4 regions of the Lysinibacillus sp. K60 genome follow, and region 1 is predicted to be linked to each of the others. Evidence: riboswitches for the same ligand, from Rfam matches in the RefSeq annotation. Region 1 holds a riboswitch; each other region holds the start of a gene.
The links. A riboswitch is a leader RNA that binds a small molecule or an ion and turns the genes downstream of it on or off. The one in region 1 is predicted to bind S-adenosylmethionine.

Region 1 (7,910 bases):
TTCGTAAAGGTCATCTACATTCACATACGTTTCTGTACGGTAAAAAATATCTCTTAAATTATCACTGATATTCCATGCATATAGCGGTTTTCGATCAGTATACTTTATTTTATAGGCACTACTTTCAGAAACATCACCAGAACGGTAAATTTTACCAGTTTCTGTATTTGTCAACTCATATGACCAATAATCATAGGTTTTACTAAAGCTTTTGGATTCAGTTTGAGCGGCTTTGATATATTTATCAATAAGTTCTTCTTTTTCTGCAAAAATCTTCTTTCGTACATGCTCATCATCTTCAAAATTTGCGGTAATATCTTTAATTTTAGTATCCCGTTCAGTCTCTAGCTTTGTCTTTAATTCTGTAGCATTGGCATCTACAGCTTCCTGAATGCGCTGTTCATATTGTGCTTTAATATTTTCGATTTGCTGCCCTAATGTACCATAGTAATTACGATGATCATCTATTTCAGTTTGGGTAATCTCAATTTTATTTTTCAATTCCTCTGCATTCGGTACATTAATTACTAACGGTCCTAGTTCTGCAGTGAAATTATCGATTTCATGCTGGAAATTTTCCGATTCGAAATATGATTTCCCAATATACTGGTACCCCACATGATAAAAAGTAAAGATACCGAAAACTGTCCAGATTAAACACATTAACACGAGAAGAGATTTCCATTTTTTCACCATAAGTCTTTACACTCCTCTAAAAAATTCTTTCTAGTAACTGTAAAACCTCTGAGGAGCGAGAATTGACAATTTGATAGGCATAAACACCAAAATAAATGAGTCCAACAACGCCTGCTAGAAATCCTGCAATTGTCATATACTTCTCTAGTTTATTTTTCCATTTTATAGCCAACGCCCCATACCACCTTTAGATAGCGTGGATTTTTCGGATCAGCTTCAATTTTCTCACGTATTTTCCGAATGTGAACAGCTACAATATTTTCAGCATTATAAGCTTCCTCATTCCAAACACGTTCATAAATTTCACGAATCGAAAACACACGCCCTGCATTTTTCATTAATAGTTCTGTAATTTTATATTCTATCGGGGTTAGTCGAACTGGTTCTCCTTCTAGTACAACTTCTTTTGCCTCTTCATCAAGAACTAGTCCGTCTATTTCCACTTTTGTAGCTCCCTCACTATAAGTTCCTAGCTGCACATAACGGCGCAGCTGTGATTTTACACGTGCCAATAGCTCTAATGGATGAAATGGCTTTGTCACATAATCATCAGCTCCTACCGATAATCCATGAATCTTATCGCCATCCTCCGCCTTTGCACTTAGCATAATAATGGGGATATTGCGCTCTTCCCTAATTTTAAAGGTTGCTGTAATTCCATCCATATTTGGCATCATGATATCTAAAATTATTAAATGTACTTCATTGTTCTCTAGCTTTTTTAATGCGTCTAAGCCATCTGCTGCTTTAATGACATGATAGCCTTCATTTTTTAAATAGATTTCAATACCATCACGAATATCTTGATCGTCATCTGTAACAAGAACTGTTAATTTCGTCATGATATACACCTCGCTCTCAAATATAAGTGTATCTTCTAAATCTTAAAAACCAGCTATTATAAAAATGAAGAATTTCTTAAGGTTTTAGCTTTTTTCTCCCACCCAATGTTAAAACAACAATGCCACCTAAAAGCATCGCTACTCCAAGCCAGGAAACTACACTTAAGTGTTCTCCAACTAAAAACACACCAAGAATTGCAGCAGTCAAGGGTTCTGCTAATGAAAGTGTTACAGCTGAGGATGAACTAATTTTTTGTAGTCCACTTAAAAACAGGAAATACGCTACACTTGTACACATAATCCCCATAAATAACATTGTCCATAAGTTGTGCACATTTACTAACCAGGAAAATCCACCTTGTAAAGAAAACGGCAGTAAAAACAAAGCGCAAATGGAGAATGTCATAGCAACTGCGGGTAATGCCTCTTCTTGTGCCATTAATTTTTTACTTATGTTTGTGTAAAATGCAAAGGATAAACCTGCACAAAGCGCTAATATGAATCCGCCAACGTGAACAGAATTTTCTCCATTATTCATAAACAATAAAAGACATCCGATAATGGCCATCAATGTAGCAAGTCCCCATACCGCTGTGGGACGTTTTTTCCATACTAGCCACTCTAAAACACCAGAAAACACTGGTGCACTACCAATAGTAGCAACAGTTCCAATGGCTATACCTGTTAGGCGAATGGATGAGAAGAAAAGACCTTGGAAAAGCGCAATACTAGCCGCAGCTAAAATTGTCCATTTCCATGACCACCTTAAAAAGTTAATTTTCCTCATTATAATCGTAATAACTAATAATAAACTGCCACCAATTGCAGAACGAATCATGGCCACTGCTATTGGAGATACCCCTTGATCCAAATATGTTTGGACAGTACCTGTCATTCCCCATAGAATAGCTGCTAGTAATACAAACAATGAATTTAGCATTTATCAACTCATCCCCGCTTCACTACGTTATCAATACTAATCATACATATTTATCCAAAATCAAACAATTATCATTTTTACTTTTCTTTTAATTCCAATAGTATGTTTTCTCATGAATGGACGTTATAATAAAAACAGTAAAAGGAGCGAATCGTATGTACAAATCAATTGAAGAGACAGCTATTGATCTTGGTATGCCTGAGGATCAAGTTATGCGTCTAATTTATGAAGGACGCATCCGTTCTGTTTACGATGGCCAACAAATTTTAATCAATAGCGGACAATTCAGCACTTATTTTAAACAATTGGAACGTATAAAAGAGGAAATTGAAATTTGGCGAGCTACTCCTATTCCAGAGGACATAGACGTCAAAGATGAAGACTAAAAGCCCACCATTCATACAATTGAACATTGTTGAATGGCGGGCCTTTTTTAAAGCTTTTATTAGATTGTCACAACAAATCCTGCTCTTTTCCCAATGATTTCAGCATAATCTTCTACCATGACACTCGCTGTTGGATACATCCCTGCTCCAGGACCGATTAATGTTAATGTACCAATATAGTTAGTCTCTAATGCCACCGCATTGAACACATCGTCGACTGGATAAAGTGGGTGCTCTTTATCAACTAGTTGAGGACCTACTTTTGCAACAATCTTACCGTCAGCTAGTTTTTCCACTTCAGCTACATGGCGGTAACGTAGACCCTTTTCACATGCTCCATGAACTTGTTCAGCAGAGATACTATCGATCCCAATTACCTCTACATCAGACCAGTCAGGCTGCTCACCAAAAGCTAAGGCACTTAATATCATTAATTTTTTAAATGCATCCTGCCCAGATATATCATTATATGGATCTGCTTCGGCATAACCTAAGCCTTGTGCCTCTTTTAAAGCTGTTTCGAACGACCAGCCCTGTGCACGCATTTTTGTTAAAATATAATTACATGTGCCATTTAAGACACCTTGTATACGACTTACATCATTTACAAGTAAGATATTTTTCATTGTTTTTATAACAGGTACGCCACCAGCAGTAGTAGCCTCATAGCCTACAAAAACACCATTAGCTTTTGCAAGATCCTGCAACTCCAAACCTCGTTTGGCAAACATCACTTTATTGGCAGTAATAACATGACACTTATGTTCCACCGCTCGCTTTAAATAACTGTATGCAGGTTCTTCGTTCACAATTGCTTCAAACACTACCTGCATTCCTGGCTCTGCTAAGACTTCATCCATACTTGTTGTCATTAAATGTGCTGTGCCTGGTACACGTTCACGACTAGCATCTGTCACTAAAATCTTCGCTACCTCTAATTCAATACCTAATTTATTTTTTAGCTCTTCTCGTTTTTCATTTAAAATATGGTAAATCCCCTGACCTACCGTTCCAAATCCTAAAATCGCTGCCTTTATAGTTGCCATTCTTGTTATTCCCTCCAACTTACATTCCGCAGTTTCATTAAAGCTAATTCTCCATGGGGTTGTGTCATGACAATTAGACACCCACCGCAGTCTTTAGCCAACAACTCTCTTTGTATGAGTTTCGCTATTTTTATATGTGTTAGGACACATACAAATTCAAATAATTCAAAATTTAACTTAAAGAAAATTGTATCGCAAATACACACTTTGCACAAGAAAAATCTTTCTAGGAAGGACATTTGTTTTCTCTAGATGTGCAAAAGAAATCGGTTTCATTCCCTTTATTATACGTTTTATTAATCAATCTATAAGATTTGAACAAATATTGACTATTTACATTTCAATATATGAATGTCTTTCTTCTATTATATATATGTATGCTCAGACACTCATAACAATCCCTTTAAAGAAAAAACTCATTCCCTGTAGCAGCAGAGAATGAGCTTAAAAATATGAGGGGGTTTTAACTTGCTTTTGAAAGCAATTGATAACGATATTGTGCTAAAGCTTGTTGAACAAGACTAATCTCTTCTTCTGTAAAATTTGGTATTGCATATGTACGTTCCACTAATTGAAATGTACCATACTTCAAGTAAAACTCTGTCGCAGGAAGTGAGATATGGCTCACACCATACTGTTCATATGCCTCAAATACTTCCTTAACAGCAAAGTCTTCTTCAGTAAAAACACGTTCTTGAAATGCTGTATGACCAAATACTTCCTGCCATTTTCTTTCAACTGATGTAAGAAGGTGTTGAATGGATTTATTGTTGACAAATACATGCCCTTCATTTAGCTCATATATTAGATAGGATACAATGTTTTGCGCACTATAGATGTTACCCATTTTAAACACTCCTTTATCATCAGTTTTTGGGAAGAGTAGTCACTGGCTAGGCAACTACCCTTCTATATATTCAAAAGTGGGGGAGCACTTATGAAAACATTAACCTTTTTTCTAAAGAATTTTCGTACTGTTAACTTATTTCCTAGTATATACCATGGATTTAATAAAATCAACAATACATATAAAATTACTTGGTATTTTTTTATAAGGTTCTGATAATTAACGGGTGCAATAATAGGTTGATGTAGCAACGTTTAACGCATTACCAAATGAGGCTAATCGAATGAGAAAATACGTAAACGCCACAACATTCTACCATTTGCTTTAAACTTTAAGCTTCTACTGTTTGTTCAGTTGTTGTTGCCTGTGTAATGGCTTGATCTAAATCAGCAATAATATCCTCTACTGCCTCTAAACCGATGGATAAGCGAATGAGCGACTCGGTTACACCAGCTTGAACTAATTCTTCTGCTGATAGTTGCTGATGTGTAGTGGAAGCTGGATGAATAATTAATGACTTTGCATCACCTACATTTGCTACATGTGAAAATAATCTCACGCTATCAATAAGCTTTCTCCCAGCTTCTCGTCCACCCTTGATGCCAAATGTAAGCACTGAACCGAAGCCATTTCTTAAATATTTTTTTGCTAACCCATGTGTCGGAAAATCTTCTAGGCCGTTATAATTTACATACTCCACAGATGGGTGGTTTTGTAAATACTCAGCCACTGCCAACGCATTTTCATTGTGTTTAGGGATACGCAGATGAAGCGTTTCTAACCCTTGCAATAAATTAAAGGCAGCATCAGCACTTAGTGTTGGACCAAAATCACGTAATAATTGTACACGTAGCTTTGTAGCAAAGGCAGCAGAAGCAGTATCAATTCCATAACGTAACCCATGGTAAGAGGCATCTGGTTCAGTAAAACCAGGGAATCGACCGTTAGTCCAATCAAACTTACCAGCGTCTACAACAACGCCCCCTAAAGTTGTACCATGACCTCCTATCCATTTAGTTGCTGAATGAACCACAACATCTGCACCGTATTCAATAGGTGTAGAACCGTAAGGAGAAGCAAACGTGCTGTCAATAATTAATGGTAGACCATTATCATGTGCAATTTTAGCTACTGCTTCAATATCTAAAACCTTTAAGCTTGGATTACCATAAACCTCTGCAAAGACAGCTTTTGTTTTATCAGTAATCGCCGCATTGAAATTCTCTGGATTTGTTTCATCTACAAAAATTGTTTTAATACCGTAGTTTGGTAATGTGTTAGCAAATAAATTATACGTACCACCATATAAAGAACTAGCTGCTACTATCTCATCACCAGCTCCAGCTAGATTTAAAATGGAAAATGCGATAGCTGCTGCACCAGATGAAAGTGCTACTGCTGCTGTTCCACCTTCCAATAAAGCCACACGTTTTTCAAACACATCAACTGTTGGATTAGTAATTCTTGTGTAAATGTTCCCTGCTTCCTCTAAGGCAAAAAGACGTTGCGCATGAGCAGTGTCTTTAAATACGAAAGCAGTTGAGCGATAGACTGGAACTGTGCGAGAACCCGTCACTGGGTCTGGCTCTTGACCACCATGCAACAGCAATGTTTCTGGTTTAAAATTTGTCATTGTGTACCTCCAAATGGTTATTTTTTTACGATGGTACCGGAGATGAGGAGGATTTTTCTGTAGAAAACAAAAACCCTCTTCAGCTAAGAAGAGGGTTGCGGTTGCAAGTTTTCCTCCCCTTATCTGCCAGATCCAAGTAAGAATCTGTAGGAATTAGCACCTTAGTAAGCTCATTGCTTACTGGTTGCCGGGCATCATAGGGCCTATCCCTCCGCCGCTCTTGATAAGAGTATGAGATTCAATTTCCATCGTTGTTACACAGTATAAACATAGAGTTTTTTTCTGTCAACATGTAAATTTTATTTTTTCCGAAACTTCTGTCTGCTCTTATACGTAATATGAACGCATACACTATTTTAGAAAAAATTTTGAGAGGAGTATTTTTATGGTAAAGGCCGTGATCATTTTTCTTATGATTGGCTATTTAATAGGCTGTATTCACGGCTCTAAAGTGGCTCAATTTTTATCGGGGGTTGATTTAAAAAAGGCTGGGCACGGTAATGCTGGTGCCTCTAATGCTACTCTTTCCCTTGGTTGGAAATATGGCGTTTTAGTTGCCCTCATCGATATAGGCAAAGGTGTTGTGGCTATTATAGGTGCGCATTTTTATCTAGCTGACGCCATTCATTTAACAGAAGAACAAATTTGGCTGCTTACTTATATAATGGCTGCTGGGGTTATTTTAGGTCATAATTTCCCATTCTACATGGGCTTCAACGGGGGGAAAGGAACTGCCTCCATCATTGGTATTTTACTTGCTGTTGATTGGAAGATTGGTTTATTTGCACTTATTTTATTTGTTATTTTATCCTTTGCAACAAATTATTTAATTGTTGGTGTTCTAGAATTTTATCTCGTGTTTTGTACAGCAACTTATTTATGGATTCCTGGCATTGGCCCAACCATTATAGCTCTTCTTCTTTTTGGCATAGCCATTATCCTGCACCTTGAAAATATTAAACGATTAGTCATTGGCACAGAGCCTAAAGTAACTTTTGCCTTTAAGAAAAAGAAATAATATTTTTTGGATATTTTTGTATTATTTGTGACCATGTATTTTCTCTTTATCTACTCATATTGCTGTAAAAAACACAATTTTCACATAGATTTTTTTCTACAATAAAATCGACATATTCTTATCTTAATAAAACATTATACAGGCCGATGTTATGGATAATGATCGTCATTTTTATCGTAGAAAGGATGAGAAAATATGTCTTCCCCAAAGCAAGCAGCTACAAAATTTAATTTAAAGCCACTGTGGATTGGCTTGGCATTCGCGTTACTAATCATTATTACCTTTTTACCTAATAATGGTGATTTACCTATAGCTGGGCAACGAGCTTTAGCCATTTTAGCTTTTGCAGTCATCCTTTGGGTTACAGAGGCCGTTTCATATCCTGTGAGCTCGGCCATGATCATTGCGCTAGTAACTGTTTTACTAGGACTCGCTCCGTCAATGGAGGATCCAACTACAGAGCTAGGAACAGCTAGCGCATTAAAATTATCTTTAAGCGGCT
Region 2 (7,910 bases), on a different contig from region 1:
TAATTTCATAGAATAGTTGAAATATTCTTACTCTAAATCGTTTCTCATGAAGGATGTTTGAAATATTGTCGGTCGGGAACAATGAGTGTATAGCCAACATCTTTTATTACTCATACTAATGGCTAGAACAAGACATATTGGAGGAGAAATTGATTATGACACAAAACTTAAACAAACAATTAAATAAGCTAGTGGCGACATGGTCTGTGCTTTATACAAAGCTACACAATTATCATTGGTATGTCACAGGTCCAGCCTTCTTTACACTGCATGCAAAATTTGAAGAGCTATATAATGAAACAACATTGAATTTAGATGAAATAGCAGAGCGTATTTTATCAAAGGATGGCAAGCCAGTGGCAACATTAAAAGAGCATCTAGAGCTATCCTATGTAGAGGAAGCAACAGGTGAAGAAACGACAGAGGACATGGTTGCAACGACAATCTCAGATTTCCAAAAGCTGATGAAAGCATTAAATTCTACAATGGAGCTAGCCGCAGAAGAAGGAGACGACCGTACAGAGGATTTACTCAATGCCATGTATCAGTCTCTTGAAAAGCATACATGGATGTTAAAAGCCTTTCTTGACAAGTAAAAATGACAATTTGCATGCTGGAGAAGACATTCTCTCCCGCATGCTATTTTTCTGCCCTTGAACGTATGATGTCAAATCAGCAACATAGTTTAAGGCAATTTAACAATTATTACAGTTTAGTAAAAAGGGTTTGTTTGTGTGCAGTGCGGGTAATTACCTAGTAAGCCATACAACATAGGAGGAATTGAACATGATGAATGAACAAAATCCAAAAATTGAGGTGGCCCATACAAGGGATGAAATGCTTCACATTTTAGAGAATATGCGAATGGAAGGTTATCACCAAGACGATATTCATATTATTGCGAGAGATCCCCAACAGTTTGAGGATGTAAAGTGGGATGCCGATGTGCAAACGCATGAGGCTGGAAATTGGGTAGACCAATTTAAATCTTGGTTTACAGGCGACTCAGCCGTTACAGAGGGTTTAAAACGATTTAATCTGTCAGAGGGACAAATCGCTTACTATGCGCATCTTGTAGAACAAGGAAGTATTGTCTTATATGCAGAACATGAGGATGATGTTGATACACTCCAAACTTATCCAGAGACTGCTGAAGAGCAAGAGGAGCGTTTAAGAAATCAACAGCGTATGGCAGAGGCAGAGCAATATAGAAGATTTTTATAATGAATCAAACTAACGAGATATGACTATTCCTCGCTAGTTTGAATATAGACAAAGTCGATTGTTTCGACTTTGTCTATTATTTTATCTAGCATTTCTTGAAAAGAAGGGCTATTTTTTAAATGCCATCTTTATATTTAGAAATGTTATTTTTCGCATTTAGTATTGAGAGAATAGGATCACTTGTTTTCTTTTTAAAAGGTTGCGAAAGCAGGTCTTGTAAATTAGTAGATTCTCTAATATCAAGGCTTTGTTTGGTTTCCATGAGGAGAACCCTTTGTCCTGTTGGTTTGACAAGGTATTGACGTACATAGCCATTTTCGTATCTGACCTCAGTTTTCGATTTGTTCTTTTTTTCGTCTTCCTCTTCACGGCCACCGACATGTCTCATTAAATCCAGTAGGTTTTGTGTTTGAATTGGTTGATTATCCTTGTTTGGTAAATAATATGACGTATGTAAGGTTTGAAATTGCATGTATGAATATCCTTTATTTTCGTACCTGTAAAAATTAGTCTATTTTACATGCAATCGTGCTATAAAATCAATACATAGTAAAAGGAAGCTTGAGAAATAACGCTCAGCTTCCTTTTTTATTCATATGCACTATATTATTGTATGACTTTTTCCTGTGCATCCTTTTTCATAAAACGTAATACATGGAAATGCTCTAATTGTGCTACTAAATTCCCTATAAGAATGAAGCTGCCACCAATCATTAATTTCATTGTTATGCCTTCTCCGATAAACATCATGGCAAACATAGCGGCAAAAATTGGTTCTAAGGAGAATATAAGACCTGTATGTGTAGCAGAAGTATACTGTTGTGCAACAGTTTGACCCACAAAGCAAAACGCACTACAGATGATGCCAAGCCCTAAAATTGCAATCCAGGATATTGCTGAATTTGGCATTGTCGGTGTTTCGAATAGAAAGGTTAACACAAGTGCATAAATACCAGCAAAGCCAAGCTGATAAATTCCGTATGAAATGGACTCTACATTTCGTGTAAATGAGCTATTTAAAAGTAAATAAATTGAATAACATAATGCAGCAATCGCTACTAATAAATCACCTTTATGGAAAGTGAATGAGCCGTGTGCTGTTAAGACGGTAATACCAATCATGGTACAAATGATCGCAAAGCTAACTGCTCGAGAAGGTAATTTTTTTTCAATAAAGCTGCTGAAAATCGGCACTAACACGACCGTTAGGCTCAAGATGAAGCCAGCATTTGAAACAGAAGTAGATTGTAAACCAAATAAACTTAACGCGAACACAATGAATAATAAAAATCCTTGAATAGCCGCATATTTTAATGTTTTACCATTTACTTTGATCATCCGTTTGTAAAAAATAAGTCCTGCTACGAAAAATGCGATGATACAACGTAATGCCACCACATTATAAACTGCCAACGTTTCTAGCCCCATGACCATAAAGGTATAAGAGAGCCCCCAAAACATTGTGACAATAACCATCAATACATTTGCTTTTCCTTGGATACTCATTATGTTCACCTACCATCTGTGTACTAAAACAGTTTTATACTAAAAATTACTATATATCTTGTGTTGTGATTAGTAAAACGAATGTTTATAATGAATAGGATTAAAAAAATTCATGTATATAGAGGGATTGCGGATGAGCTTAGTTAAATATGAGATTTTAACAAAGGTGGCAGAGGTGGCAAGCTTTACAAAAGCAGCTGATGCGCTAGGGTTAACACAATCTGCTGTGAGTCATGCCGTGTCGAGTTTAGAAAAAGAGTTTGGCTTTGCGCTCATTCATCGAAGTCGTGTGGGTGTGACATTAACGAGTGAGGGACAAACAATGCTAAGGGCAATGCGTCAGGTTTTGGATGCTCAGGAATTATTGCAACAGGAAGCAGCTCACATTCATGGCGTGACAAGAGGTAAGGTTCGAATTGGTGTGATATCGAGTATTTCTTCCAATTGGATGCCAGAAATTGTTCGGATTATGGATAATCAATTTCCAGGGATACAGGTGGAGTTACGAGAGGGAGATTACTATGAAATTGAACAATGGCTCTTAAGTGGTGAAGTAGAAGCAGGGTTTTTGAATGGTCAAAAGTCAGAGCAATATCAGTTCACTGAGCTCCAACAAGACCCATTATTATGTATTGTTTCGGATAAAAGTCCATTGTTTGATAAGACAGAAATTGATATCGTAGATTTAGAGGATATGCCATTTATCATGACTTCCTATAAAGGGACAAATGATGTCAAGGTGCTATTAGAGCAATATCATGTCAAGCCGAATATCCGCTTTGAGCTTTCTGAGGAGGTAGGGATTCTTTCCATGATTTCTCATCATTTAGGGATCAGTATATTACCTCAGTTGGTTATTCAAAATTTACCGCCAACATTGAGAGCGATTCCGTTAAAGCAAGGTGGCTACCGAACGATTGGTATTGCCATGAAACACCATGCTTCGCCAGTCACAAAGAAATTTGCAGAGATATTAAGTGCTTGGCTAAAAGAACAAAACAGCTCCCTAAAATAGTGGCTATTGAAGCCTATCCTTACATTACGTTAAAATAGTATTTGTATATATTTCAGAAAATAGGTGAGTGTATGGGGACATTACAGGGCAAAACCGTACTCATTACAAGTGGGGGAACACTTGAAAAATGGGATCGTGTACGAGGTCATACGAATTTATCAAAAGGCACAATGGGGTGTTATTTAGCAGAGGCGGCGCTGTCTGCTGGCGCTAACGTAGTATACATGCATGGTTACTTTGCACAGCTCCCAGAAAACCAAAATGATATGACATTGATTCAATTTGAAGGCATAGAGGATTTAGGACAAAAGGTGCGTCATGCAGTTCAACAACAACATGTCGATATCGTCATTATGGCGGCTGCGGGCTCTGATTGGGTCATTGACAAAGTATATGATCAATCAGGTAATTTAATGGAGGAAACGGGGAAAATGCCTTCTGACGAACCACCTATTATTCATTTTAAAAAAGCACCAAAAGTATTAGGTCAAATTAAGGGATGGCAACCGAATGTAACGTTAGTAGGCTTTAAGCTCGAAGCAACGAATGATGAGGAATTCTTGTTAGCTCGTGCCAGACTGCGTATGGAAACAGCCAATGCACAATTTATGGTAGCAAATAGCTCTCAGTCTTTATATGGGGGGGATGAACCTCATTGGATTGTACCTGCTGATGGACAGCCTCTTAAAGTAATGGGCAAGCAAAAAACAGCAGAAGCTTTAATGATGTATTTACAAAATCAATAAATATGAACTGTGTAGAGAAATATTTCTACGCAGTTTTTTCTTGTCTAAAAGGTTAGCATCCTATAATATTTACTTAACGGTCGGTAAAAAAGGAGGGTAATAATGGGAAATAAAGAACAAACTTTTCAAAAGATTATAGAAATTGCTTATGGGATGTTTGCGGAAAATGGATTTGAAAAAACAAGCTTAGCAATGATTGCTACAGAGGTCGGTATTTCAAAACCAGCCATTTACTATTATTTTCAATCAAAAGATCAATTAATCGCTTTCATATTTGATGAATTGTATAAAGAAATTCAACATGATGTCGCTGTGGAGTATAAAGAGCTTTCTTCTGCTAATTTTAAGGAGGAATTACTTAAGCTAGGCTATAAATCTATTGAGGCACAGGACAAGGACCCTTATTTTAATAAAATATTTAATCAATATGTACTATTAGCGGCCCGCGATGAAAACTATAAAAGACAATTAGTAGAGCTAGAAACAAGCTTTTTAACGAGCTTTGTTGCTATCCTACGATATGGCGTACAGCTAGGCGTGCTAGAGGATACTCCCCATATAGAAGCGAAGGCACAGATGCTAGCCCTCGTCTATGATAATATCGGTAATTTCATGTTAACAGGCAACCAATTGAACTATAGGGCTATTTGGAAGGAGGCAGTGAATAGCGTTATCCAAGGGGGCAAAGATGACAAAAAGAAATGATGATCGGCGCATTGAAGGTCTTGATTTTGCAAGAGCTCTCGCCATGCTTGGCATGTTCATTGTCAATTTTGGCGTCATAACAGGTTCTACAACGAATGGTTCAACATGGTTAATGGCCTTCCAACATCTTTTCGAGGGACGTGCTTCGGCCGTATTTGTCATGCTAGCAGGAATAGGGACAGCCTTCATGACTCGTCAGGCTAGAGAGAGTAAGGACCCAATCCTTCTTCGTCAAAATCGACTTACTTTGTGGAAGAGGGCGCTTTTGTTATTTACGATAGGGATTATATTATATGCAATCGGCTGGACAGGAGATATCTTACATTATTATGGCGTGTATATGTTTGTTGCTGCTTGTTTGATTGCCCAATCCAAGAAAATGATGATCTTCATAATTGGTGCCATCCTTATCCTTTCACAATGGCTTCAAATTCAATTTAGTTACCTTGCTGGTTGGCATCCAACATATGTGCTACTAGAGTATCTTGATTTTTGGACACCAGCTGGATTTATAAGAAATTTGATGTTTAATGGCTATCATCCACTATTCCCCTGGATTTGCTTCTTTCTGATAGGGATGGTAATGGGCACATTAGATTTAACAAATCATACATTAAGAAAAAACTTACTGGTGATAGGCTTATTGCTAGTCATCGTGACTGAGACTTGTTCAACGTTATTCATTAAGATGACAACCATTCATTTATTAGATGTAGAGAGTGCATTGTATTTATTTGATACAGGACCGATTCCACCGAATATGATGTATGTCCTCTCTAATTCGGCTTCGGCTATTGTTATCATTGTTGGCTCCATCTATCTTGTAGAGACATGTAAAAATAAAGTTATACAATCTTTCATATTAACTGGACAAATGTCTTTAACGCATTATGTTGGCCATGTTGTTATAGGCATTGGAATACTAATTATTTGCCAAAAGCTGGAGAACCAAACACTTGCTTTTTCCATGCTGTATGCCTGCTGTTATTTTTTAGGATGTGTCGTGGTTTCTGTATGGTGGAGGACTAAACATCATCGAGGCCCACTTGAATTCATGATGAGGAAATGGAGCTTGTAATAAATTAATGGATTGCCATCTATTTCTCACTGACTAGGCATAAAATACTTTAGGTATAGGGAGTCTTTTAATCTAAACGACATATTGCATAGTATTCAACTAGGTTTTCTAATATTTTGTATTGACATTCCTATAGCAGAATTATAGAATTATTTTCAAGAAACGCAGTACTCTTATCAAGAGAGGTGGAGGGACTTGGCCCAATGAAGCCTCGGCAACCGAACAACAGGTGCCAAATCCAACAGATGGTGTCTGAGAGATAGGAGGGGCTATCAATCAGTTTGATGCGTTGGCCTCTTTATGAACAATAAGGATAAAAAAGAAGGGGTGTATCGTATGGCTCAGTCAGTAAAAGTAGATGATAAGAAACTAGAGGCAATTGCGAAGGCGATTCAAAATCTTGAATTTGGTGAAGTGCATATTACGATTCAAGATGGTGTGATTGTGCAAATTAATAGGCTTGAAAAGCAGAGATTTCCGCAGAAAAAATAACAATGATTTCAGTAGAACTTATGTCAAACGGCCACCTATAAGCATGAAGGATTTCCTGTGCTTACAAGTGGCCTTTTTTTGTGTAAAGGCTAGCTATAAAAGCTTTTTGGTATGGGACCGATATGGCGGCGATGATACAGCAAAGGCTCTTTTTGAGCATTTGTAATGTCTACGACCTGCCCAATAAAAATGGTATGGTCGCCAGCATCGATTTGCTGAAATGTTTTACATTGTAAATTAGCTGCGGTATCATGTAAAATCGGTAGTCCTAAAGAGGAAGTTGACCATGATGCTTGTGCAAAGCGATCAGGGATTTTACTAGCAAATAGTGTACATAAATGCTCTTGATCACTCGCTAAAATATTGACCGCAAAATTTGGCGCAGTCGTGAAATAGGGATGGAGCTGAGATTTTTTATCGAGTGACCACAAAATAAGGAGCGGGTCGATTGAAACAGATGCAAAGGAATTGACGGTTAAGCCAATCGGTTTTGTGTCATGACATGTCGTGACAACTGTTACGCCTGTAGGATAATTACCTAATGCCAATTTAAAAGCAGCTACTAAATCTGTCATTCAAATCACCTCTTTATGAAATTAGTGAACGGAGTTTGTAGGTAAACGAAACTTTTTTTCATATCCTACTAGTAACTCCTTTTCTTGAGTAAATTTTAAACTAATCAAACATACAGGTAAAGGTAATGGGGAAAGAAAGGGGAATGGCCATGACTTTATATTTTGATCATCTGGTTCATCAAGTGGAGTCACCAGAAAATATAAAGGTTTTCTTCAATAAACGAAATGTCCATACAGTGAATGGTGGGCAGCACACGATGTGGGGGACTTATAATACGTTAAGCTACTTTGGCTTAAGCTACATTGAACAAATTGCTATCTATGATCGTGATTTATTTGAGCAAGCGGCACAATACCCATATTCCCTACATTATACGTTTAAACGTGATCAAGAGCGCCAGGGATTTTCTCGAATTGCTCTGCGCACAAAAAATATTGACGAAGAGGGTCGACGCTTGCGAGCATTGGGCTATGAAGTATATGGACCAGATGCATGTAGCAGAACAAGACCAGATGGCACGGTGGTAGAATGGAAGCTACTGCATTTTGGTAAGCCAGATCTGCCAATT
Region 3 (7,910 bases), on a different contig from region 1:
CCCACATGGGGTGGTCGAGAGTTAGCACTGGCGATGAACATGAATCATACAAATTTATATCGCATTCTTGAAACCTTCGAAAATAATGGGTTTATTACAAAAGATCCTATAACAAAAAAATATTCTCTGGGAATTGCACTATGGGAAATAGGTATGAATATGTATGATTCATTAAACATAGATCAGCTATGTATGCCAGTTCTTGAAAAATTAAAGGATGTCACTGGTGAAACAGCCATTTTTACCGTACTGAATGGACTGGAAGCGTTAACATTATTGAAAGCAGAGCCTGTAAATAAGGTGAAGTTTACAGTTTCAAGAGGAAGTAGATCGCCACTGTATGTAGGAGCATCTTATCGTTCGATGCTTGCTTTTTTAAATGAAGAACAAATTGCAAAGGTTATAGATGAACCATTAACAGCTTATACAAATAATACAATGACAGATGCCACAGAAATAAGGGCAGAGCTAGAAAAAATTAGAACATGTGGCTATGCACTTAGTAACAGTGAGTATTCGGTCGATGTATTGGCGCTAGCTATGCCTATATTTAATAGTGAGGAACAGGTCGTAGCGTCTATTACCGTTTCTGGACCAATTTATCGTTTTACAGAGCAACGTGTTCCTGAGTTTTTGGGACCTTTAACGGAAGCTAGAAATGAAATAGAAGGAATTATTCGTAGATATCATTTGAATTTTAATTAAGGAGTCCTATTATGCATCATTTACATGACATTGCACTAAATGTTTTAAAAGGCAATTTAAATGTTCAATCTTCAGAGTCACTATTAATTTTGACGGATAGCCACAAACAAGACATCGCGAAAAATTTTTATGAAGCTGGACTGTCAATTACTGCAAATACAATGTTCATGGTGATGCCCCTGTTAGAGAAATCAGGGCAGGAGCCAATCCATGCAGTTTCTGAGCTTATGGCAAATGCCGATGTTACACTGTGTATTACCTCCCACTCCCTAACACATACATTGGCTCGTAAACATGCCTGTGAAAAGGGTGGACGTGTAGCAACAATGCCAGGGGTAACATTGGAGATGCTGGAGCAAGGTGCCCTTCATGCAGATGCACAGGAGATCGAAGCTACAGTAGAAAAATATGCCCTTTTACTTGATACGGCAAAAGATATTCGTATTATCAAGGATGGCCATGAGCTGACGTTCAGTGTAGAAGGTCGTTTCGGCATTCGTTCCACAGGGGTGATTCGTCAACCTGGTGAGTATGGGAATATTCCTTCAGGAGAGTCCTATATTGCACCAATAGAAACATCAGCGAATGGAGAGATTTTAGTAGATGGCTCAATTGCTAATATTGGTGTCTTAAAAGAGCCATTATTATTAAAAATAAAGAATGGTCGCTTAGAAGAAGCAATCGGTCCTGATGGTCCACGACTACTGGCATTACTTGGTGAAGGCAATGGTAGAGTTATTGCTGAGTTTGGCATCGGAGCCAATAAAAGTGCTATCCTATGTGGCAATGTATTAGAGGATGAGAAGGTGTATGGGACCATCCATATCGCTTTTGGCAGTAATGCGCCATTTGGTGGAGCCAATGCGTCAGATGTTCATATTGATTGTGTTGTGAAAAGTCCTATCGTCTATTTTGACGGTCAGCAAGTAATTTAAAGAAAAGCGTGTCTTCCTATGAAGCACGCTTTTTTCATGCTTTATAAGACTGTAGCTTAGGGTTGCTTGTCATTGTAGGTTTACAATATAGTTAATATAGATAGGAATGATGATTAAATTCTGTCCATAAAATAGAAGTAATGATGAAGAAAGTTACTTTTGTTTTGCAACAAGAAAGAACGTGAGGGTGAAGAGATGTTAACATTTACAGATTTACATGGCCTACAAGTAGATTTGAGTTTTACAAGAGGCGAATTTAAAGTAGAACCTAAACACGTCCTTGTCCTTTTAAAGTATGAAAATAAATGGTTATGTACTGTCCATAAACGACGTGGTGTAGAAGTGCCAGGGGGGAAATTAGAAGAAGGCGAAACATTAGAGGAGGCGGCGATTCGAGAAGTTTTTGAAGAGACGGGTGTTCATGTGAAAAATCTTCAATGGTTTGCAGAGTATGCAGTGTATGATGAAATCGTTTTTTGTAAAACCGTTTTCACTGCACAATTTTTAGCGCAAGAGGATATAGAATTTGATTTAGAAACGTCAGGCATGCTTTGGTTAACCGATGAAGAATTTGTTCAGCATCCTTACTTGAGTTTTCACATGAAGGATGAGGGGATGAAGAAAATGCTGGAGGAGCTGAAACATCGTGACACACAATGGTGATATTATCGAAAAACGCCCCTATCCTTCACCAAATCCAGCTATAAGTTTAACGGAAATAACCTATCTTTCACAGGGCTTACGTATAAAAGGACTATTAGCAGAGCCAAAGGCAGAAGGTACATATGATGGCTTTTTATATTTAAGAGGCGGCATGCAAAGCATTGGGATGGTCAGACCCTCTCGTATTGCACAATTTGCGGCGCAGGGCTTTATCGTATTTGCCCCATATTATCGTGGGAATCGTGGGGGAGAGGGTCGTGACGAGTTTGCAGGGGCAGACCGTTACGATGCGGTCTATGCCGTAGATGTACTCAAACAATTCTGCAATGACAATATCCATGTTTTTGGTTTTTCACGAGGTGGTATTATGGCTCTGTGGACAGCCATTTTAAGAAGGGATATTACTTCTGTTGTAACATGGGCAGGTGTTTCTGATGCAACGGCCACTTATTGGGAACGTACAGATATGCGCAGGATGATGAAGCGCGTTATTGGAGGAACACCTAATCGTGTACCAGAAGCGTATGATGCAAGAACACCTCTTTTTGAGATAGAGCGAATAACAGCTCCCGTTCTTATCATTCATGGCTATCGTGATGAAAATGTGGATATTGAACATGCCAGACAATTGGCATTTTTTTTAGAAGAAGCAAATAAATCATTCGAAACTTGGTATGATCTTCACTATGCACATCAATATCCACCAGCAAAAAATCGTGAAACTGTCCGTGCTCTTTGCAAGTGGATGAAACAACAATAAAGCGTAGAGAAAACAAAAAGACAAAGGGAACGAATAATTTGTTCCCTTTGTCTTTTATATAGACGCTACTTTAATGGGCCACCAAGTGTAGTGATGGCTTCAGAAACGTTTGAGAATTTCTTGAAGTTTTCGTTGAATAAGCCTGCAAGCTCAGCAGCTTTTGCATCGTATGCAGCTTTATCTGCCCAAGCTTCACGAGGATTTAACACTTCTGAAGGTACTCCTTCAACTGCTGTTGGAATGTGTAAACCAAACACAGCATCTTGTGTTGTTTCAACATCTGCTAATTTACCATCGATTGCTGCACGGACCATTGTACGTGTGTATGAAAGTTTCATACGGCTACCTGTGCCATATTCGCCACCAGTCCAACCAGTGTTTACTAAGTATACCTGTGCACCGTGCTCGTCAATTTTTTGACCTAACATTTCTGCGTATACTGTTGCAGGAAGCGGAAGGAATGGAGAACCGAAGCAAGTAGAGAATACTGGTTCTGGCTCAGTCACACCACGTTCAGTTCCAGCAAGTTTAGAAGTGAACCCGCTTAGGAAGTGATACATTGCTTGTTCTTTTGTTAATTTACTGATTGGAGGTAACACGCCAAATGCATCAGCTGTTAGGAAGATGATTGTTTTTGGATGACCTGCAACAGAAGGATCAACGATATTTTCGATATATTGGATTGGATAAGCTACACGTGTATTTTCTGTTAGTGAACCATCGTCATAGTCACAAATACGAGTTTCTGGATCAACAGCTACGTTTTCTAATACAGAGCCGAAGCGGATTGCATTGTAGATTTCTGGTTCTTTTTCAGCAGAAAGGTTGATTGTTTTTGCATAGCAACCACCCTCAATGTTGAACACACCATTATCAGACCAACCGTGTTCATCGTCACCGATTAGCTTACGATCAGGATCAGCTGATAACGTCGTTTTACCAGTACCAGATAGACCGAAGAATAACGCCACATCGCCAGCTTCACCAACGTTTGCTGAGCAGTGCATTGAAAGAATACCTTGTTGTGGTAATAAGTAGTTCATGATACCAAAGATAGATTTTTTCATTTCACCAGCATATTCTGTACCACCAATTAAAATAATTTTCTTTTCAAGTGATACGATGATGAATGTTTCAGAAGCAGTGCCATCAACCGCAGGATCTGCTTTAAAGTTAGGAGCTGAGATGACAGTGAAGTCAGCAACATGAGAAGCTAATTCATCTGCTGTTGGACGGATAAATAATTGATGAGCAAAAAGATTGTGCCATGCGTATTCATTAATAACTTGAATGCTTAATTGTGAATCTTTGTCAGCACCTGCAAAGCCTTTGAATACGAATAACTCGTCACGTTCTTTTAAATATTTTATTACTTTTACATATAGGTTATCGAACACTTCAGAAGAAATTGGTTGGTTTACTTTACCCCAGTCAATTTGATCTTTTGTGCTTTCTTCTTCTACCGTATATTTATCTTTAGGTGAACGACCAGTGTATTTGCCAGTTTCTGCACGAACTGCGCCATCTACTGTTAACATTGCTTCACCACGAGATGTAGCTTTTTCTGCTAATTGTGGTACTGAAAGTTGAACATTAATGTTACCGCCGTTTAATAATTCCTTCAGTTCGTTTGCAATTTCTACTGAATTCATCGATTAAATACCATCCTTTTTTATAGTATTCCCTTGATTTAGAGGGATTTTTTCTTAATTTCAAAAATAGTATAACACAATTGCTTAAATAATCTATACTAATTAAGAAATTATTTTAGAGTTTTTACCACTTTTCAATAAACTGACAAAAAATAATGTTTTTCGAGGAGAATACCATCAATCCTACTGTAATTAGGCATGAAGATTGAGCCACACATATGTTACCACAAGTAGCTAGGTATGTTGTAGGGATTAATTTGCTTCTATTTACATCATCATCCAAGTATGAAAAGTTTTTGTGTAATAAGTTCTTTCCTTTCTATACAGTAATACATAAGAAAATATTTGACAACGTTCGACCTTTTCAGTAACATGAGATTGAACGGATACTCTTATCCCGAGCTGGTGGAGGGTCAGGCCCTGTGAAACCCGGCAACCTGCATGAACTATTTCACGACATGCGTTGGTGCCAACCTGATGCAAGGGAACATCCCTTGAACGATAAGAGTGAAAGGTTACGCAGTCATTATTCCTTTCCTCATGTAAAGTAACGTGAGAAAAGGATTTTTTTATTGTTAAAAATCAATGTAAAGGTAAGTATATGTAGTTCTTTCCTTATTATAATGACGGATCTTTCGAAATCCTCGTGTTAAAAGCAGCAGTAACGGCTTGAGAGTTCAATCCTTAGGAGCGGACTTGACATGGGTAATGAGTACCGTATTCATACACAACTACTTATTGTAAGAGTATTTAGGAGGAAAACCAAATGACAAACCGTCGACTGTTTACATCAGAGAGTGTAACAGAAGGACATCCAGATAAGATTTGTGACCAAATCTCGGATGCCATTTTAGATGCTATTTTAGCAGAAGATCCAAATGCACGTGTAGCGTGTGAAACAACTGTAACAACAGGATTAGTATTAGTAGCAGGAGAAATTACAACTTCTACTTATGTAGATATTAAAGGTATTGTTCGTGACACTGTAGCTGAAATTGGCTATACACGAGGTAAATATGGCTTTGATGCTGAGAACTTAGCGGTGCTTGTGGCAATTGGTGAACAATCACCTGATATTGCTCAAGGTGTTGATCAGGCATTAGAGGCACGTGAAGGCTCTATGACAGATGCAGATATTGAAGCAATTGGTGCTGGTGACCAAGGCTTAATGTTTGGCTATGCATGTAATGAAACACCAGAGCTAATGCCATTACCAATTAGCTTGGCACACAAATTAGCACGCCGTTTAACAGAAGTACGTAAATCAGGTGAACTTGCCTATTTACGTCCTGATGGTAAAACGCAAGTAACGATAGAATATGATGACAATAATGTACCGGTTCGCGTGGATACAATTGTTATTTCAACACAGCATGATGAAGAAGCAACACTTGAACAAATTCAAGCAGATTTAAAAGAATTTGTTATTGCACCAGTTGTACCAAGTGAATTATTAGATGCTAATACGAAATACTTTATCAATCCAACTGGCCGTTTTGTAATTGGTGGACCAAAAGGTGATGCTGGATTAACAGGACGTAAAATCATTGTTGATACATACGGTGGTTATGCACGTCACGGTGGTGGTGCCTTCTCAGGTAAGGATGCAACCAAGGTAGACCGTTCAGCGGCATATGCAGCACGTTATGTAGCGAAAAATATCGTAGCAGCTGGCTTAGCAGAGCGTGCTGAAGTGCAACTCGCTTATGCGATTGGCGTTGCCCAGCCTGTTTCCATTGCTGTCGATACATTTGGCACAGGTAGAGTGAAAGAAAGCGAGATCGTTGAATGGGTACGCGAGCTATTCGATTTACGCCCAGCAGGTATCATTAAAATGCTTGATCTTCGTCGTCCCATTTATAAACAAACTGCTGCATATGGACATTTTGGTCGTACAGATTTAAATGTACCATGGGAGCAAATTGATAAAGCAGACGCGTTACGAGAAAAAGCATGTTTATAAACTATTGAACTAAAGTAATGAAGTCATTAGAAAATTATTCTAATGTATTAATAAGCAAAGGAGCAATACTGCTCCTTTTGTTTTTTTATAAAAAATACCTCGCTAGGATTCGTGAACATATTCGGTACACGAAAACGCGAGGGATTTTTTCGTTGGTATTAATTTTTTTGTGTAGATTATTTATTTTTGAAGTGATTTATAATATCGACCTTTTTCTGCGTATTCTCGTACGATGCGTTCCATATCCTCTTTATCCTCAGCATTTAATTCTCGGACAACTTTTGCTGGACGACCTAAAGCTAGACTATTTGGAGGAATGACTTTACCAGGAGGTACTAGGCTTCCTGCTCCAATAAATGCACCTTCTCCAATCTCAGCTCCGTCTAAAATAATGGATCCCATACCAATTAAGGCATTTTTGCGAATTGTACAACTATGTAAAGTGACTTGGTGTCCAACTGTTACCTCATCTTCAATAATGAGCGGATATTTTGGGCTTTGGTGTAAACAGCAAAGATCTTGAATACTGACACGTTTACCGATAATCGTTGGGGAAACATCACCACGAATAACCGTATTAAACCAAATGGTTGTTTCGGCGCCAATTGTTACGTCGCCCGTAACAGTTGCATAATCAGCAATGAAAACAGACGGATCGATCTTTGGCGTTTTATCTTTAAATGGATAAATCATGAAAATCGCCTCTTTTCTTTCTATAATGTAGTATTATCGTATCAAATACGCAACATTATGGAAATATAAAATTAAAATGTGCTATTTATTTCGATATAATCAAAGTGTAATTATTTTTTAGGAGGACTATGTAAATGTGGAAATGGGAAGCTGATGGACAAGCAAAAGCTGTGATTGCTATTCTTCATGGTGCTTATGAAAATCACCGTTGGTATGCATGGCTGATAGAGAAATTAAGATTAGAAGGCTTCCACATAGTCATGGGGGATTTACCGAATCATGGGGGTAATGCAAGGTTTGCTCGAGTCCATGATGAAGACTTCAAATTGTACAATAAGTATACAAGAAACCTGATTGAGAATGCTTTTTCATATAATTTACCAACCTTTGTAATAGGACATGGACTAGGTGCAACATTAATCCTCCATACAATGCAAAAGAGACAATATGAATGTGCGGGCATTATTTTAACATCACCTTGGTTGCAACTAAAGCTATTACCAGGTAAATTAACAAATGCTTTAACAAGTCTAAGTGCG
Region 4 (7,910 bases), on a different contig from region 1:
ACAAAAATAGAAACGCCCCAACGGTTTTTTATCATATATTCATTTAATGGATGCAAAAATTCACAAGCAATGTAATAACGGATTTGTTCATCTACTTCTTTCGTAAAATAACGTACAACCCGAGCCTTTAACTTGACTTTGGACTCATAGCCCTCTGGCATTGCCCCTCCTGGTATTGTGAATCCCATTGTTAGTATTTCATCGATTAATAACTGTTGGGGCTGATGGGAGTAAACAAGGATACCCGTTACTGAAATATCCTCTGCATAATATTTATTTGAACTCACTGGACGTCTAGGTCTTTTAAGCTGAACTTCAAAATTTGTTTCATAGCGTAAACTCATTCGTTGGAGACGATAAACTTCGTTCACATCTGTAGGATCAATCTCCTCTTTCTGGTAGGATGCTCCACGTCGATCCACTAGGTTTCGTACATTTTCAGGATCGGGAATATTTGATAGAATTCGGCGGTCAGAGCGTGGTGTCGTTAAAATCTCTTTTTTCGTTGTCATCACTCATTCACATCCCTACTTATATCTTCCTCAATCCAAGTCGACATTTTACTAAAGCTATAGCCATCTTGTTGTAGTTTTTCAATAATTAGTGGTAATGCTTCTACTGTATTCGTTCCATCTAAAATATGCATGACAATGACTTTCCCTGGTGCAGCCCTTTCGATTACTCGTTCATAAATGTCCTGTGCTTTAAAATCTAAATTCCAATCAAAAGAAGCAATATCGTACATTGCAATGGTTTTTATCCCCGCAGCAGTAATAATTTTGGCTGTTCGCTCATCCATTATGCCTTGCGCTGGTCTGAAATATAAAAGCGGTGGCTCTTGTAACGCATAGGTCAGCGCTCGATGAGCCTTCACTAAATCATCCTGCAATTCTTCAGGTGTCATTTTCGTAACATCTAAATGATAATAGGAGTGACTTGCTACCTCATGACCTTCCTCTACAATCATTTTTGCTAACTGTGGATTTTTCTCGACTCCACTACCAATTAAGAAAAATGTACTTTTGATATTATATTTTCGTAAAACGTCCAGTACTTCTTTTACGCGCTTTTCATGAGCCCAATCATCAAAAGTAATAGCTATTTCTTTTTTGGAGGTCTCTTTTCGATAATATATATTTGGCTTGGCATGCTCATAGTTTAAATTGGGGCTAACAGCGTCATACCCTTTTATTTCTTCTACAGACTTTGTTAAATATCGTTCGTCTAACACATCGCTTAACGTAGTAATCGTGTACTCACGTTCTTTAGCTAATTGCGCTATTAAGGGAATGGTATCAATAATGGCAGGATTAATGTATGTGTTGAGATGGATGATAGAGCCCCTATCAATATATTGGCTGATATAGTCAATCAGCTCTTGAGCACTTTGCATTTTTCTATCAAGTGGATTAATAGATAATCCAATAACAGCCTTCATATCTAGTGTGGCTGCTACTAAACGCATATTGTCGGTTACATCACCTGAGCGACTTCGCACATATTTCGGTGTATAGCCTAAATGCTCTTCAAAAATTTGATTAGTTAAAAAAATTTCTTCATACGTCTGGTCATAATCTAACGTCGCTACATTTGGAAACGTCAATGTACCGTTTTGTACCTCATGACCCCTCTTTAAGATATCCTTCACAAGCTCTGGCTCTTGAGCAACACGCATGCCCTCCAAGAAAAAAGTCGCTTTCATATTCGATTCATCTAATTTTCTTAGTAATTGCTCCATTGTTTCGTTATCTGCAAAGCCATTAAATGTTAAGGCAACTTTCGATACGACAATATTGGCATGACTAATTAAATCACTCATTGACCCATCAGATTTTTTGATTTTAATAGATGAATCAACAGGATGATTCGTTTCTTCGGTAGCGGAGTGACATCCCGTTAGAATCAATAAAATAAGCAGACTACAGATTTTAAGTAGTTTCATTTCCAATGAATTCCCCTTATAACTTGTGATAATTTTTATTTTCGAACGCAAAATTGGTATTACGTGTATCAAAAATTAAGGAAGCCTGTTGATCAATTAAAGAGTAATCAATATTTGCATGATTCGTTAAAATTAATACGGCATCTGCCTGTCTGATTATTTCTGCCGTTAATGGAACTGTGTTTAAAAGGGATTGTTGTACAGAGAATGTTTGAATAAACGGATCGATAATCTTTAGTTCACACTGACTATCTAATAGCTGTTGGATAACACGAAGTGCTGGAGATTCACGTGGATCATTTATATTAGGTTTATAGGTAACACCAATGACAACGATACTGGCCTTACATAGTTCTTTATTTAGTTTACGTAAGTAAATTTCTAATCTATTCACAACAAAGTTCGGCATTGATTCATTGACTTTATCTGCAGCCTCAATCAATGTTGCAGAGATGCCATGCTGTTGCCCAGCCCATAATAAATATTTAGGATCTACGGGGATACAATGTCCCCCAACTCCAGGTCCGGGTTTAAACGGCATAAAACCATATGGCTTTGTAGTAGCTGCTTGAATAACCTCCCAAACATCAATATCCATTTTATAACAAATTTGACTTAACTCATTGACAAGGGCAATATTGATTTGCCGAAATGTATTTTCCAGTAATTTCTCCATTTCAGCTACTCTCGGACTCGTCACAGTATATATAGTGGTATGAATGACTGTTTCATAAAAAACCTTTGATACTTCTAGACATGCTGCTGTTATACCCCCAACCACTTTCGGCGTATTCGAAACGGAAAACCTATTATTGCCTGGATCTATACGTTCTGGTGAATAAGCTAAAAACAAATCATTACCTATAACAAAACCATTTTTTTGAAAAATGGGCTGAACAATATCTTCTGTTGTCCCAGGGTAAGTTGTACTTTCAAGAATAACGAGTGCACCAGACTTAATATTTCTTGCAATGCTATACGTTGCCTCTTCTATAAATGAAATATTAGGCGTTCCATCTATTGTTGTAGGTGTTGGTACACAAATTACTACTACGTCAACATGCGAAAGTTTAGCAAAATCATTAGTGACTTCAAATTGTTTATTTTTAATGATTTGCCGTATATTTTCTTTAGATAAATCAGCTATATAACTATCACCTGCCTGTAACAGTCTGATTTTATCTTGATTTTTATCAAAACCTATAACACGAAAACCACTTTGCGCAATCTCAACAGCAAATGGTAACCCCACATAACCAAGTCCAATAACCCCAATAGTCGCAGTTTTAGATTTAATTTTCTTTGATAGCACTGAGCTTAATGATTGCGTTTTTATTTTCATAAAAATTTACTCCTCTATCTAAACAATATTCAACTTCTAACAGATTTAACGTTAAAGAATTTAGCTTTAAACAAACTCCTTTCACTGCTAATTACCACTGCATGATTTTTCAGTGAAAAACGATTAATCAAAAACATTCAACAATTTGTTAACGTTTATATAGTACTAATTGAAACTAAACAATTTCTAAACATTTCGAAAAACGTTATAAAATACCTATTTCCATCAAATCCTGACAATAATAGTGCAATAAACTACATTATATTTATCAATAATTTCAAAACTTCTATTTCAGGCTAAATAATTAATAAATGCAAAAAATCCTTTAAGTATGACAAATACTTAAGGGATTTATAAAAAAGGTATATGAGTTATATGACTCACATACCTTTCGAATATTATTTAACTGGTACTACTGCTCCTTTCCACTCTTCTAAAATGAAGTCTTGGATTTCTTTAGATGTTAATACTTCTAATAATTTTTTAATTTCAGGTTTTGTTTCATCACCTGCACGTACAGCGATGATGTTAACATATGGAGATTCTTTATCTTCAAGAGAAATAGCATCTTCAATTGGGTTTAAACCGTTATCGATGGCAAAGTTAGAATTGATAAGTACTGCATCGCCTTCATCATTTTCGTACATTTGTACAAGCATCTCTGGTGCAGTATTTGCATCGAATTTAAAGTTTTTAGGATTTTCTTCAATATCCTTTAATTCTGCTGCTGTTTTATCAATGCCTTCTTTTAATTTGATTAAGCCTTTAGCCTCTAATAATGACAGCATACGACCATGGTCAGATACTGAGTTAGAAAGTAAGATTGTTGCGCCTTCAGGCAGGTCTTCTAACGTTTTATATTTTTTTGAGTAAATACCAATTGGTTCAATGTGAACGCCACCTGCATTGACGAAATCATAGCCATTGTCTTTAATTTGTAGCTCTAAATAAGGAATGTGCTGGAAATAGTTGGCATCAATATCTTTTGACTCTAAATTTTGGTTTGGTAGAACATAATCTGTATACGTTTCAATTTCAAGGTCTATGCCTTCTTTAGCTAAGATCGGTTTTGCTTTGTCTAAAATGACTGCGTGTGGTGTATTAGAAGCACCTACTTTTAATGTTACGTTTTCTTTGCTATCTGTTTGATCACCTGATGCTGATTTTTCATCTTCTTTTTTATCTGTACCGCAAGCTGCTAATGCTAGTACAAGTATTGATAAAAATAATCCTGCTAATAACTTTTTCATTTATGACACTCCCTTTTATTTGTTTAAAATATGTTAGCGGTAAGAACCGAAATAACCTCTTTTACTTGCTAGCGTTTATCAATTTTCTCGGTAATTAAATCACCAATCCATTGAATAATAAATACGACTACTAAGATCAAAATAGTTGCCATTAATGTCACATCTTGGCGATTTCGCTGGAAGCCGTCTAAGAAAGCTAAGTTACCAAGACCCCCTGCACCAATAATTCCTGCCATCGCAGTATAACCTACAAGAGCAACAGCCGTTACAGTGATACCAGAAATCAAGGCTGGCAATGATTCAGGAACCAATACTTTCCAAATAATTGTAGAAGTTTTCGCCCCCATTGAACGAGCTGCTTCAATCACACCTTTATCAATTTCACGTAACGCAATTAATACCATACGAGCATAAAACGGTGCTGCACCGATAATTAATGCAGGTAACGCCGCATTAGCTCCTCGAATTGTACCTAGTAAAAACTTCGTAAATGGAATTAATAAAATAATTAATACGATAAATGGAATGGAACGGAAAATATTTACGAGTGATCCTGTTAAAAAGTTAACGATTTTATTTGCCCATAACTGATTGGGACTAGTTAAAAATAGAACAATACCAATGACTAACCCAAGAATAAATGTCACAACCGTTGATATAGCTGTCATGTATAATGTTTCATACGTAGCTTGCCACATATTTTCCCAGTCTACATTCGGAAAGAGATTAGTTAGCATTTTCAATCACCTCCGTCTGTACTTCCACTGTATTTAAATAACGAAGGGCTTCAGTGACGTTTGTCTGAGAGCCATCAATTTGCACAATCAATGTACCATATGCACCATTTTTTGTTTGCGAAATATTTCCGTGAACAATACTTACTTCTACATCAAATTGTTTCACAAGATGTGAGATGACAGGCTGTTCTGTTTTTTCACCAACAAAAATAAGTTTGACAAGTTGTCCAGTTGGATAGTTTGTTTTAATTTGTGCTACCGTATCTTGTGTTTCCTTAGTGTCTGTAATTTGAGATACAAACTTCTTAGTAATAGCTGCCTGTGGGGCTTGGAAGACTTGCAATACCTCACCACGTTCCACAATTTCGCCTGCCTCCATCACCGCTACACGATGACAAATTTTGCGAATGACATGCATTTCGTGGGTAATCAGGACGATTGTTAAGCCTAAGCGTTCATTTATATCTACGAGTAAATCAAGAATAGCATCCGTTGTTTCAGGATCGAGTGCGGAAGTCGCCTCATCACATAGTAAAACCTCTGGATTATTCGCTAATGCACGTGCAATTCCTACACGCTGCTTTTGTCCACCAGAAAGCTGGGATGGATAGGCCTTATCGCGCCCTTCTAAGCCTACAAGGGCAATCAATTCCTTCACACGTGCTTCACGTTGAGCCTTTGGGAAGCCTGCGATTTCTAAAGGGAATGCAATATTTTCGGCAACTGTTCTCGACCAAAGTAAATTGAAATGCTGGAAAATCATACTTACCTTTTGTCTAGCCGCTCTAAGCTTTTGCCCTTTTATCGATGAAAATTCTTGATTGTTCACCGTTACTGTTCCTGCTGTCGGTTTCTCTAAACCGTTTAATAAACGAATCATGGTACTTTTACCAGCACCACTATAGCCGATAATGCCAAAAATTTCACCTTTATTAATAGTAAGGTTGACGTCTTTGACTGCCGTTAATTCGCCATTTGCTGTTTTGTATTTCTTTGTAATATTTTGAAGCTGGATCATAGCGAATACTCCTTTTCTCATATAGAAAACCCCTTCACTCACAGACAAGTAGAAGGGGTCACGTATGATACGTTAAACCGTTCTCTCATCTTTCAAAGAAAAATCTTTGAGTGATTTGGCACCTTTTCACATTGTGATGGTTGCCGGGCTTCATAGGGCACTTCCCTCCGCCACTCTTCATAAGAGTTCGATATATTTAATGTTTTAGTAATATATTTGATACTTTACCACGCTAGTAAAGTTCAGTCAATTGATTTTTTTAACAATTCATATAAAAATGGTACGGATTGAAAGGCATAAATTTTTTCTGTCACTTTTCCGCCATCACTGATGAGTAGACAGGGAACACTTTCAATTTGATGCTCATAGGCAATGTGTTCCAAAAAGTTGATATTTGCTTTACCAATTTGTAGCTGTGGCAGTAATTGTTCAATAACGGACATCATTTTAGATGCCACTGCACATGTTCCACACATCGGAGTATATAAATAAAATGCAGTTTTCTCTCCCGACTGTTTAGCCGTTTCCCACTGCTCTGTTGACCATTCTTCCATTTACTCACGCAACCTTACAAAATATATTCATTATGGATTGAAAAATGTGCACGCAGTAAAATCATCGCTAGGACTTTTCTTGGTGTCGTTTCTACTTCCTTGTATGTTGGCATTGTGCGCAGATGCTCAGCTTCTGGATAATGTCTGTCCATTAATGCACGTAGCTTATCCCCAGAAGTATCTGCATCAAAAAAAGTAAATAGCTCACAGCCCTCATAGGGATCCAGTAGTTCTTCTAGTTGATGCACACCAATTGTACCATTCGTACATAGTATTGTAACATTCTCATTCAAAATAGGCTCAATTTGTAGCTTATCTGAACGCCCTTCTACTATCAAGCATTTTCCCTCGAACATTACGCCACCTCCATTTAGAGATCCCCACTTATAAGTCATTATATAACAAAAAACGCCGGTAGTTGCCGACGTTTTTCGATTATGGCTTGTCTTATTCAGCGATCATTTCTTCGTATTGCTCTGCTGTCATTAGTTTCTCAACTTCTGATGCATCAGCAGGCTCAACAACGATCATCCATGCTTTTTCATATGGTGATTCATTAACGAATTCTGGGCTATCTTCTAAATCTGCATTTACTTCCACTACAGTACCTGAGATTGGTGCATATAATTCAGAAACAGTTTTTACTGATTCTACGCTACCGAATGGATCATCTGTTTTGATTTCGTCGCCAACTTGTGGAAGCTCAACGAATACGATATCTCCTAATTCAGATTGTGCGAAGTGAGTAATACCAATACGTACTTTTCCATCTTCTACTTTTACCCATTCATGTTCTTCAGAGTATCGTAAGTCTTTAGGTGTGCTCATGCAAAAAACCCCTCCATAAATATGTAATATATTCACTTTCAGTGTGCCATACTTCTCCTCTAAATACAAGGTTTAATACGGTTATTTCCAAGCTTGCTCAAAATCTACTTCTTTAAAACCTAAAGTAACTTTTTTTCCATCTGTGACGATGGGACGTTTAATTAACATACCATCTGAAGCTAATAACTCAAGCTGCTCATCCTCCGTCATTTCGGCTAACTTGTCCTTTAAGCCAAGCT

Region 2: linked by a shared signal. The riboswitch ahead of HCH28_RS09555 (YezD family protein) and the one ahead of HCH28_RS00305 (O-acetylhomoserine aminocarboxypropyltransferase/cysteine synthase family protein) in region 1 are both predicted to bind S-adenosylmethionine.
Region 3: linked by a shared signal. The riboswitch ahead of metK (methionine adenosyltransferase) and the one ahead of HCH28_RS00305 (O-acetylhomoserine aminocarboxypropyltransferase/cysteine synthase family protein) in region 1 are both predicted to bind S-adenosylmethionine.
Region 4: linked by a shared signal. The riboswitch ahead of HCH28_RS12935 (methionine ABC transporter ATP-binding protein) and the one ahead of HCH28_RS00305 (O-acetylhomoserine aminocarboxypropyltransferase/cysteine synthase family protein) in region 1 are both predicted to bind S-adenosylmethionine.

The regions. Positions count from the first base shown of each region.
Region 1 is NZ_JAASJR010000001.1:59,821-67,730, reverse strand. Features, by position in the region: gene HCH28_RS00340 (sensor histidine kinase) at 1-696, opposite strand, end outside; gene HCH28_RS00335 (hypothetical protein) at 713-868, opposite strand; gene HCH28_RS00330 (response regulator transcription factor) at 846-1,538, opposite strand; gene HCH28_RS00325 (DMT family transporter) at 1,615-2,478, opposite strand; gene HCH28_RS00320 (MerR family transcriptional regulator) at 2,634-2,864, shown strand; gene HCH28_RS00315 (homoserine dehydrogenase) at 2,924-3,910, opposite strand; gene HCH28_RS00310 (hypothetical protein) at 4,374-4,757, opposite strand; gene HCH28_RS00305 (O-acetylhomoserine aminocarboxypropyltransferase/cysteine synthase family protein) at 5,089-6,390, opposite strand; SAM riboswitch class I at 6,507-6,620, opposite strand; gene HCH28_RS00300 (glycerol-3-phosphate acyltransferase) at 6,776-7,408, shown strand; gene HCH28_RS00295 (SLC13 family permease) at 7,604-7,910, shown strand, end outside.
Region 2 is NZ_JAASJR010000003.1:445,408-453,317, forward strand. Features, by position in the region: gene HCH28_RS09515 (Dps family protein) at 156-596, shown strand; gene HCH28_RS09520 (general stress protein) at 787-1,224, shown strand; gene HCH28_RS09525 (hypothetical protein) at 1,340-1,696, opposite strand; gene HCH28_RS09530 (DMT family transporter) at 1,831-2,730, opposite strand; gene HCH28_RS09535 (LysR family transcriptional regulator) at 2,864-3,745, shown strand; gene HCH28_RS09540 (phosphopantothenoylcysteine decarboxylase domain-containing protein) at 3,817-4,491, shown strand; gene HCH28_RS09545 (TetR/AcrR family transcriptional regulator) at 4,594-5,196, shown strand; gene HCH28_RS09550 (DUF418 domain-containing protein) at 5,180-6,274, shown strand; SAM riboswitch class I at 6,445-6,540, shown strand; gene HCH28_RS09555 (YezD family protein) at 6,611-6,766, shown strand; gene HCH28_RS09560 (flavin reductase family protein) at 6,856-7,341, opposite strand; gene HCH28_RS09565 (VOC family protein) at 7,491-7,910, shown strand, end outside.
Region 3 is NZ_JAASJR010000004.1:282,275-290,184, reverse strand. Features, by position in the region: gene HCH28_RS11685 (IclR family transcriptional regulator) at 1-705, shown strand, start outside; gene HCH28_RS11680 (aminopeptidase) at 717-1,640, shown strand; gene HCH28_RS11675 (NUDIX domain-containing protein) at 1,836-2,303, shown strand; gene HCH28_RS11670 (alpha/beta hydrolase family protein) at 2,287-3,063, shown strand; gene pckA (phosphoenolpyruvate carboxykinase (ATP)) at 3,129-4,715, opposite strand; SAM riboswitch class I at 5,105-5,223, shown strand; gene metK (methionine adenosyltransferase) at 5,482-6,678, shown strand; gene HCH28_RS11655 (gamma carbonic anhydrase) at 6,859-7,371, opposite strand; gene HCH28_RS11650 (alpha/beta hydrolase) at 7,506-7,910, shown strand, end outside.
Region 4 is NZ_JAASJR010000005.1:220,794-228,703, reverse strand. Features, by position in the region: gene HCH28_RS12960 (glycosyltransferase family 2 protein) at 1-512, opposite strand, end outside; gene HCH28_RS12955 (polysaccharide deacetylase family protein) at 512-1,942, opposite strand; gene HCH28_RS12950 (nucleotide sugar dehydrogenase) at 1,959-3,284, opposite strand; gene HCH28_RS12945 (MetQ/NlpA family ABC transporter substrate-binding protein) at 3,683-4,534, opposite strand; gene HCH28_RS12940 (methionine ABC transporter permease) at 4,603-5,271, opposite strand; gene HCH28_RS12935 (methionine ABC transporter ATP-binding protein) at 5,261-6,289, opposite strand; SAM riboswitch class I at 6,372-6,475, opposite strand; gene HCH28_RS12930 (thioredoxin family protein) at 6,532-6,843, opposite strand; gene HCH28_RS12925 (toprim domain-containing protein) at 6,858-7,199, opposite strand; gene gcvH (glycine cleavage system protein GcvH) at 7,291-7,671, opposite strand; gene HCH28_RS12915 (arsenate reductase family protein) at 7,753-7,910, opposite strand, start outside.